3 regions of the Ruegeria sp. BF8 genome follow, and region 3 is predicted to be linked to each of the others. Evidence: riboswitches for the same ligand, from Rfam matches in the RefSeq annotation. Region 3 holds a riboswitch; each other region holds the start of a gene.
The links. Region 3 has a riboswitch for cobalamin ahead of ACR0LD_RS01905 (DUF1636 family protein). Riboswitches for the same ligand answer to the same signal wherever they lie in the genome.
Positions count from the first base shown of each region.

Region 1: it holds a riboswitch for cobalamin, as region 3 does, so the genes downstream of both, ACR0LD_RS13290 (hypothetical protein) here and ACR0LD_RS01905 (DUF1636 family protein) in region 3, are expected to answer to the same signal.
Region 2: it holds a riboswitch for cobalamin, as region 3 does, so the genes downstream of both, ACR0LD_RS15005 (DUF1636 family protein) here and ACR0LD_RS01905 (DUF1636 family protein) in region 3, are expected to answer to the same signal.

Region 1 is NZ_JBQFTL010000003.1:539,263-542,532, forward strand. Features, by position in the region: gene ACR0LD_RS13280 (DNA polymerase III subunit gamma/tau) at 1-1,044, opposite strand, end outside; gene ACR0LD_RS13285 (protein-tyrosine phosphatase family protein) at 1,200-1,703, shown strand; gene ACR0LD_RS13290 (hypothetical protein) at 1,707-2,114, opposite strand; cobalamin riboswitch at 2,201-2,418, opposite strand; gene ACR0LD_RS13295 (TetR/AcrR family transcriptional regulator) at 2,447-2,980, opposite strand; gene ACR0LD_RS13300 (alpha/beta hydrolase family protein) at 3,104-3,270, shown strand, end outside.
Region 2 is NZ_JBQFTL010000004.1:274,387-277,656, reverse strand. Features, by position in the region: gene ACR0LD_RS15010 (hypothetical protein) at 189-488, opposite strand; cobalamin riboswitch at 1,134-1,341, shown strand; gene ACR0LD_RS15005 (DUF1636 family protein) at 1,445-1,843, shown strand; gene ACR0LD_RS15000 (ABC transporter ATP-binding protein) at 1,840-2,646, shown strand; gene ACR0LD_RS14995 (ABC transporter substrate-binding protein) at 2,643-3,270, shown strand, end outside.
Region 3 is NZ_JBQFTL010000001.1:394,485-397,754, reverse strand. Features, by position in the region: gene ACR0LD_RS01915 (NAD(P)-dependent oxidoreductase) at 1-64, opposite strand, end outside; gene ACR0LD_RS01910 (LysR family transcriptional regulator) at 173-1,048, shown strand; cobalamin riboswitch at 1,121-1,325, shown strand; gene ACR0LD_RS01905 (DUF1636 family protein) at 1,408-1,791, shown strand; gene cobW (cobalamin biosynthesis protein CobW) at 1,794-2,849, shown strand; gene cobN (cobaltochelatase subunit CobN) at 2,856-3,270, shown strand, end outside.

The sequences.
Region 1 (3,270 bases), on a different contig from region 3:
TGCCTTCAGCAGCATCTGCCACATCCGGGTCAGCGCCCGCATCGGCAGCGCCTCGGCCATCTGCTGGCCGCGGGTGCGTTCATCGGACGAGACGGTGGGATCTTCGGCTGCGTCGGGGGTGATCTTCACCACCGAGACCCAATGCGTGATTTCGGCCAGATCGCGCAACACCGCCAGCGGGTCGGCGCCCTCGGCATATTGCGCGCCCAGTTCGGTCAGGGCCCCGGCCGCATCGCCGCGCACGATCATGTCCATCAGGTCCAGCACGCGGCCCCGGTCGGCCAGTCCCAGCATCGCGCGCACCTGGTCGGCGGTGGTTTCGCCGGCACCATGGCTGATTGCCTGATCCAGCAGCGAGGTCGCATCCCGGGCCGAGCCTTCGGCGGCGCGGGTGATCAGTGCCAGCGCGTCATCCGAGATTTCCGCGCCCTCGGCGGTGGCGATCTTGCGCAGCAGGCCGATCATCACTTCGGGCTCGATCCGGCGCAGGTCGAACCGTTGGCAGCGCGACAGCACGGTGACCGGAACCTTGCGGATCTCGGTCGTGGCGAAGATGAATTTCACATGCTCGGGCGGTTCCTCCAGCGTTTTCAACAGCGCGTTGAAGGCGCTGGTCGACAGCATGTGGACTTCGTCGATGATGTAGATCTTGTACCGCGCGCTGGCGGCGCGATAGCGCACGCTGTCGATGATCTCTCGGATGTCGTTCACGCCGGTGCGGCTGGCGGCGTCCATTTCCAGCACGTCCACATGGCGACCTTCCATGATGGCCACGCAATGCTCGCACTGGCCGCAGGGTTCGGTCGTTGGGCCGCCATTGCCGTCGGGTCCGATGCAGTTCATGCCCTTGGCGATGATCCGGGCCGTGGTCGTCTTGCCGGTGCCGCGGATGCCGGTCATGATGAAGGCCTGCGCGATCCGGTCCGCCTCGAACGCGTTTTTCAGCGTGCGCACCATGGCATCCTGACCGACCAGGTCGGCAAAGGTTTCCGGGCGGTATTTTCGGGCGAGAACCTGATAGGCGGGGCTGGACTGTGTGGTCATGTCTGCTCTGACGGATTCGTACTGACGATGCAGGGTAGAGTTCCAGGTGCCCCGCGTCCACAGCACCGGTGCAGGTTTTTCGCTTTGGCGAGCGCGCGGTGTGAGGCATACTGCGCGGATCAAGTTCAATCAGCCAGTTTCGGGGGGAACGTCTGATGACAAATCTTGTGGTTCATGCATTGCAGGTGGGCGGCGGTACGCTGGCCCTGACCTCGGTTCCCGGCGGTGGCGGCGACTATGAGGGAGACCTGGACCTGATTTCAGCCTGGGCGCCGGGGCTGGTGATTTCGATGACAACCCTTGCCGAACTGGTTTCTGTGGGTGCGGGCGAATTGGGCTGTGACATTCATCGGCGCGCTTGTCGGTGGGCGCATCTTCCGGTCGCCGACTTCTCGGCGCCGTCGACCGAGATATCCGGCCGATGGCCCGAAGTCAGCGCCGCCGCCCGCCATGCGCTGTCGGGCGGCGGGCGGGTACTGGTCCACTGCCGGGGCGGTTGTGGGCGGTCTGGCATGGTTGTTCTGCGCTTGATGATCGAGAGCGGCGAGCAGCCGGAACAGGCCCTGAAACGCCTGCGGGCCGTACGCCCCTGCGCGGTTGAGACTGATGCTCAGATGGACTGGGCCGTCGCCCCAGCGCGCGAGGCACTGGCGACCTGACATTCAGGCGGTTGCGCGGAACTCGCGCTCGGCCCTGACCACGGGCATGATCGCCGTGGCCTGCAGCATCGCACAGGGTCGATCACTGATGACCTGCGCAGGCAGGGCGTCGCTCTGGTCGTCAAACAGCATGTCGGCGTAGGTATCAAGGCAGTCGGACGGGATGTCGGCGGCCGCTCCGCAATACACGCGGATCCGTTCGGGACGTGCATCGAACCGCGCCGTGCAGCCATGTTCGCAATGGGCCAGTTCGCTACTGCCTTCCACTTGGAAGTCGGGGGATGTAGCGGCCTGCGCCGTCGCCATTGCCTGCGCGATGGCCCGTGCCATGCGCGCCAATGCCGGGCAGGTCTTTCCGGTGCGCTGGCAGATGGTTGCCGCGAATTCATGGGTATCGGTCTTCCAAATCATGTTGCGCCCTCCGCGCGCTGGGCGAGGTGGATTTGGACAGACGCCGGTTTCAAGGCCAGACCCTGCCCGGACACCCCGTCCGAGTTTCGGTTTCACGTTTGATGGCAGGTCTCCTGACTTGCGGGTCTTTGCTTTGCCGACCTTCCCAACCTTGCGGTCAGTGGTATTTAGGCATCGCTCTCCGCCTACAGTTGCGGGGGCAGTCGCGGCCTTGGTCCGCTCCGGAGTTCCGGGTTGGACCGCACCGTGTTCCCTTTTCATCCCGGACCGAAACGGCACGGGAACCATCCACTCATCGCTAGCGGTGTATCCGGGATCGAGTCAAGACGGTTTCAGCCCGGTTGCCGGAGTGAGTTCCAAGGGAACAGATCAGGCAGTCTGCGCAGCACATTCGAATCCCTGCGGGCACGGGCCAATTGCCAGCCGCCTTGCATCACGATGAACAGGGTGTCCGCAGCATTTTCAGGGTCGGAAACTCCGAACCGCGCGGCGTGGTTTCGAACTTCGATGATCCAGCTTTCATACAGACGGTCGGCATGTTCCCGAAACGCGCGGTTGTCGGGGCTTTCGAACAGGGTGGCGGCGATCGGGCAGGTCTCCCATTGGGCCGAGGTGTCGAACAGCTTCGCGATCTTGTGGCACAGGGTGGTGACCCCGTCGCGAAAATCCGCGGCGTCGTCGAATGCCGCAGCGATCATGCTCAACATCCCGTCCGAGGCCCAACTGGCCGCCGCCAGGGCCAGATCCGGCTTGCCCTTTGGAAAATGGTGATAAAGCGAACCCTTGGGGGCTTGCGCTTCGGCCAGCAATTCCGCCAGACCGACACCGTTATAGCCCGAGCGCTGGAACAGTCGGGCGGCAGTCACGATCAGGCGATCTTTGGTGTTTGGTGGACGTTGGGTCATGCAGGCCAAATATTGACAGGCCTAGACCAATTGGTCCAGACACAAAGTATTAGACCGATCGGTCCAGAGTGTTTGGAGGCAAAGATGTTGGATTCGCAGCACGCGGTTGACGTGGAAGACTTTAAGTTTCCGTCGGGCCAGACCCAGCTGGCGGCGCGGCTTTACACTCCGGCGGTCGAGCCGCAAACCGTTGTTGTGCTGAACGGCGCAACGGGAGTGCCACGTGACTACTATCAGCACTTTGCTCGCTG
Region 2 (3,270 bases), on a different contig from region 3:
GCAAAAGGAATACGCCGGACAATGGGTCTCGTTCCTGTCCAAACCAGCCAAAAGTGCCCGTCACAAACGCAAACAACGCCAACAGGTAAAGGGTCGCGAACGCGATGATGGTTATTCTGCAGACCAAGCCGGACCTCAGCGTATCAAGCCAGTGCTGCGCAGCCGATTTCGGCTACGCATCAAACCGGTCACAACGCGCCTTCGTCGCCCAGGAACTCGATACCAGCTGTCGCGCCATCACTGTAGGCAATACAATTCCACGGAGCCCGATCCTCTCCAACCCCAACGGTAACTTGTGTTCCAGCCTCGCTGAACGCGGATGAGAGCACGACCACTTGCGAATTGTTTGTTGTTTTGGCCACGTCTCGCAGACACGCCTGTTGGGCGGGGGTCAGTTCGGCAGGTGCGCTTGACGTGCTGGTGTCGTCACACGCCGCTAGCAGTACGAAACACGTCGCGCCTGAAATCATCATAGCTTTGTTAATCATTTTCTTCTCCTCACAGATTTGTTGATACTTTTGGAATAGGTGGTCTTATTTTGCGCGCTCACGTCTAAGCGGTCCCCGATTTTGCGGCCAATGACATGGCTGGCAGACAGATATTCTGCCGATCCCCGGGACCGTGAACAAAGCGTGCTGATGTTATGACATTATGGGTAAAAACCGGTGCGAACTTTCGCGGAAGGGTTCGTAAATTTAATCCCGGCACTGCGTCCTCCCAACGCTGATCTTCGTAAAATGCCTTCCGACCGCCAGCACTCACTCCAGCAGTCGGAAGGGCCCGACGAAACGGGCGACAGCGACAACAACGGAGGTAAAGCTAAAGTTGTGTCGAATTCGTATGTTTGAATCAATCACAGGATAAATCAATGATTTTTCCGCGCGTAAATTTTGTACGCTTTCCAACGATAGGCTTCTGCATTCAAAGGGAAAAGGCGAGGCCGCTCACGGAGGCTTGGCAGTCGGCCCGCTTGCGCCGCCGTGTTTCGGGACCTTCCGAGCTATCTTAATCCAGTTGGTCAAAACGACGTGATTCGCGGCCCGGTCTGTCGCTCAGGTGGTGCCGAAGGGTCGCCTGGATACCTCCATTACGCACCCGCCCAGAACGTCGTTGACAGTGCAACCCGACTCATGGATGAGATTTGCGCTGATGGTTCCCGATCGTTTCGGCGGTCGGGCAAAAGGGAATACGGTGCGGCGCCGTTCTGACGCCAATTCCGTGACTGCCCCCGCAACTGTAGGCGGTGTGCGACCCCCGGATGCCACTGGGCCGATAGGTCTGGGAAGGCGGGGCAAGCCATACATCGCGAGTCAGGAGACCTGCCATCATCAAACGCAACTCAACCCGGGCGGGGTGTCCCGGAAGGAGGCCAAGATGGCATTTTCGGCTTGCGCCGCTGACATGACTGGTTCCCTTTCCGTCCCGCGATTTCGCGGAGGGCGAAGTGAGCCGACAATCAACACATCACATCACGGTTTGCCTATCTTGCCGACCCAAGGGCGCAGCCGTACGCCCCGGGCCTGACCTGATCGGACGATTGCGCGCCGCGCTGGCCGAAGACGACGGTTTGGCAGGTTTTGACGTTTCCGGTGCGGCCTGCATGGCCGGGTGCACCCGACCCTGTACCGTCGCCTATCACGCGCCGGGCAAGGCATCTTACCTGTTTGGCGGCCTGACGTCTGAAGAGACCGGGGCATTGGTGGAATTCGCCCGGCTGTACCAGCAGTTGCGCGATGGATGGTGCAGCTCGGTCGACCGCCCGGCCGGGCTTCGCCACGCGACGCTGGCCCGCATTCCAGCCGCGATGGCTGCGTCTTCGGAAAATGCGGATTGCGCCTCATGAGCGCGCCTTTGCTGTCGGTGGATACCGTCACCTGGGCGCCGCGAAAACGAGCGCCGTTGGTGCTGCACGAGACCAGTTTTGCGCTGATGCGCGGGCAGGTCATGGGGGTTGTGGGGCCGAACGGTGCCGGCAAGACAACCCTTCTGCGGATGATCTACGGCTATCACCGTCCGTCCTCGGGCGACATTCTGGTGGACGGCGTGTCCGTCAAAAGAATGGCCCCCCGGGCGCTGGCGCGTCAGGTTGCCGCCGTGCTGCAGGAGCAGCCCTCGGATTTCGCGCTGACCGTGCGCGACGTCGTGGCGTTGGGACGTGTGCCGCACCGGTTAGGCCTGTCCACGCCCGGCAGTCGTGACCACCAGATCATCGAGTCCGCGCTTCACCGAATGGATCTGCACGGGTTTGCCGACCGTGGGCTGGCCACTCTGTCCGGCGGCGAGCGTCAGCGTGTGATGGTCGCCCGCGCCCTTGCCCAAGAGCCCCGGATTCTTGTGCTGGACGAGCCTACCAACCACCTGGACATCCGCAACCAGCTAGAGGTGTTGCGGCTGATCCGGGACCTCGACCTGACGATCGTCACCTCGCTGCACGATCTGAACCTGGCCGCCGATGTCTGCGACCGTGTTCTGATTCTGAAGAACGGTCGACCCTGCGGCTTTGGCCCAACCCAGACAGTGCTGAGTGACAGGCTTGTCTCTGACACGTTCGATGTCACCGCCCGGCAAGAGCAACTCAGCCTCAGTCACAAACCTCACCTGACCTATCAACTCCCCAATCCCCAACCAGAAGGAAGCTTGGAATGAAACCGACCACCCTAGTCCTGGGCTTGGCTTTGGCCGCCAATACCGCGATCGCGGAAACCACCATGCAAAGTTGCAATCGAACCGTCACCTTTGACGAACCGCCCAAGGCGGCGATCTCGAACGACGTGAACCTGACGGAAATGATGCTGGTGCTGGGCCTGGCCGACCGAATGGTGGGATATACCGGCATTTCCGGCTGGAAGACGTTGGACGAGGACATGCGCGCCGGAGTGCAGCAGCTGCCCGAGCTGTCGGCCAAGTATCCCAGCAAAGAGGTGCTGGTCGGCGCAGATGCCGATTTCTATTTCGCGGGCTGGAACTACGGGATGAAAGTGGGTGGCGAGGTGACGCCAGAGACGCTCGAACCTTTCGGGATCAAAGTCTACGAACTGACTGAAAGCTGCATCCATATCGGCGACAAGCCCAAAGCCAGCATGAGCGACATGTACAACGATCTTCTGAACCTCGGTCGTATCTTCGGTGTCGAAGACAGGGCGCAAAAGCTGGTCCAGGGATATAAGGCCGAACTTGCTGAGATCACATTCAGCCTGAATCCTTCGGACGAACCGCTGCGTGTCTTTGTCTATGACAGCGGCGAGGATACGCCGTTCACTGCCGGCCGCT
Region 3 (3,270 bases):
TGCGCAGCAGCGACCCCGACAGCTTGCCCCCCACATTGCCCAAACCGATGAACCCGACCTTCATGTTCTGCCCTCCTGCAGGCGCGTTTTCGTTGGCCTGAGTATTTCCGTTGCCCTGCAACAAAAGAAACGAATAAAAAGTCGATCTAGATGCAAAATATTTTGGTGCTGAATGGACCGCCTGCCCAATCCGGCCTGGCTGCGCAGCTTCGAAGCCGCCGCCCGCCATCTGAATTTCACCACCGCCGCGCAGGAACTGGGCCTGACCCAGACGGCGGTGTCGCTGCATATCCGCTCGCTCGAGGCGGACCTCGGGCAGCCGCTTTTTGCCCGCAACGCCCGACACCTGTCGCTGACCGAGCTGGGCCAGTCCTATGCGCTGACCGTGCGCCGGGCGCTGTCGGATATTGCGCTGTCCACCAACAGCTTGTTCGGCCCCGCCTCGCGGCAGGCGCTGACCATCCGGGCGGCGATATCGACGATGACCTACTGGATCGCGGCCGAGCTGCCCGCGTTCAGCGCCCAGCACCCCGAGATCCCGGTGCGGCTGGTGTCACATATCTGGAACGACTCGGCCGCGCCTGCGGATGTGGACGTGGAAATCCGGCTGGGCTATGGCGACTGGCCCGGAGTTGCGGCCGAACAGCTGTGCTCGGAACGGCTGGTGCCCGTCTGCCGGGCGCAGGACCCGGCGCCAGACCTGCAAAACGGCCCGTTGATTCACATTCTGGGGTATGAGGACAACTGGGCGCGGTACTTCGAGGCCACGGGCACCGACCTGCCCGACCGCCCCGCGCGTAATTCGGCGGATACGACCGTCACGGCGCTGCAACTGGTGATGGCCGGCGCTGGCTATGCCACCGTTCTGGAGCGGTTCGCGCGCAACGCCATCGCCCAGGGCGCGCCGATCCGGGTTGCGGGGCCGGCGATTCCCTTTGCCCAGTCGCATTATCTGATCCGCAGCGTCAGCGCGGCGCCTCCGTCCATCCCTGCCCAGTTGTTCCTGGCCTGGCTGCGCGACCGGCTGGCCGGCGATGCCGCGGATTGATCCCGGCAAGTCGCTTTTTCTATCCGACGCGAGGCACTTGGCCCCGCGCGCTTGACAACCCCCCTGCCCGTGCCGCATGTCGCTTGCGTTGGTGTCTGTGCAAGCAGATGAAAAGGGAATGCGTCAGCGGTTTTCCGTCAAACGCAGCCGCCCCCGCGACCGTGACCGGAGAGGGTGCCCAAATGCCACTGGCTGCTGGCCGGGAAGGCGGGACATCCGACAGAGCGCCGCTCTGACATCCGCAAGCCGGGAGACCTGCCAACGCCCGAAGACAAACCGGACGGGGTGTTCCGGTGTCGGGCCCATGTCCGCAACGTGGCCCGCGCATACCCCGTCCCCCGACAACCGAGTGAGGGGGGATGAGAGACGTGACCGAGACCACACCAGTTGAACTGCTGGTCTGCACCACCTGCCGACGCGGGCTACCCATCGAGGATGACGCCCAGCGCCCCGGCACGCTGCTGCACAAGGCACTGGCAGCCGCCGACCTGCCCGCGGGCATCACCCTGAAGCCGGTCGAATGCCTGTCGAACTGCGATCAGGGCTGCTCTATCGTTCTGCGCGGCGGGCCGTCGCGCTGGACCTTCGTCTATGAAAACCTGAACGAATCCGACCATGTCGAGATCATCGTCGAAGGCGCCACCAAATATTTGGCCTCCGATGATGGCCTTGTGAAATGGCGCGACCGCCCTGAACATTTCCGCAAGAACTGCGCCGCCCGCATTCCCCCGATTGGAGCCTGAGCATGAGCACCCTCGAAAAACTTCCCGTCACCGTCATCACCGGCTTTCTCGGCTCGGGCAAGACCACGCTGATCCGCCATCTGATGCAAAACCCGCAGGGCAAGCGGCTGGCCGTGGTGGTCAACGAATTCGGCGATGTGGGCGTCGATGGCGAGATCCTGAAAAGCTGCGCCATCCCCGACTGCCCGGCGGAAAACATCATGGAACTGGCCAATGGCTGCATCTGTTGCACCGTGGCCGATGACTTCATCCCCACGATCGAGGCGCTGATGGCGCTCGACCCGCGCCCCGATCACATCCTGATCGAAACCAGCGGTCTGGCCCTGCCGAAACCGCTGCTCAAGGCGTTCGACTGGCCCGACATCCGTTCCAAGATCACCGTGGACGGCGTGATCGCTCTGGCCGATGCCGAGGCCGTGGCCGCAGGCCGCTTCGCCCCGAATGTCGCGGCGGTGGATGCCCAGCGCATGGCCGATGACTCGATCGACCACGAAACGCCCCTGTCCGAGGTGTTCGAGGATCAGATCGCGTGCGCCGACATCATCCTGCTGACCAAGCCTGACCTGGCCGGCCCCGAAGGCGTGGCCAAGGCGCGCGAGATCATCGCCGCCGAGGCGCCCCGCCCCCTGCCCGTGGTCGAAGTGGCCGAGGGTGCGGTGGACGTGCGCGTGGTGCTGGGGCTGGAGGCCGCAGCCGAGGACGACATGGACGCCCGCCCCTCGCATCACGATGGCCATGACGACCACGAACATGACGATTTCGAAAGCATTGTGGTCGAGCTGCCAGAACAGACCGACCCGGCGCAGCTGGTCGCCAATATCGAGCGTCTGGCGAACGAGCTGAACATCCTGCGGGTCAAGGGCTATGCCGCCGTTCAGGGCAAGCCGATGCGCCTGCTGGTCCAGGCGGTCGGCGCGCGGGTGCGGCACCAGTATGACCGCCCGTGGAAACCCGAGGAAGAGCGCCGCTCGCGCCTTGTGGTCATCGCCGAGCATGACGACATCGACGAGGCCGAGATCCGCGGCATCCTGACGGGCGTCACCGAGGCCGCCGAGTAAGCACCGATGCACGTCGTCTTCCGCGAAAGCCACGGGCTCGAAGAAACCGAGACCCCGACCGATCTGGGCCAGAGCCCGGCGGATCTGGTGGTGCTGTCCTTTTCGGACAGCGACCTGGGTGCTTTCGCGGCCGGCTGGCATCGCGGCGGCGGGCCCGAGGGGCGGATGCCCTCGTTGCGGCTGGCCAACCTGACGGCGCTGAAGCACCCATTGTCGGTCGATACCTATGTCGAGCAGACGCTGGAGGGTGCCAAGGGCATCCTGATCCGGCTGATCGGCGGAGTGCCCTATTGGTCCTACGGGTTGCAGCAGGTGCTGGCGCTGGCGCAGGCCAAGGGCATCGCGCTGGCGGTGCTCCCCGCCGACGGGCGCGAGGATCCGCGGCTGGACGACTATTCCACCCTGCCGGTCTCGACCCTGC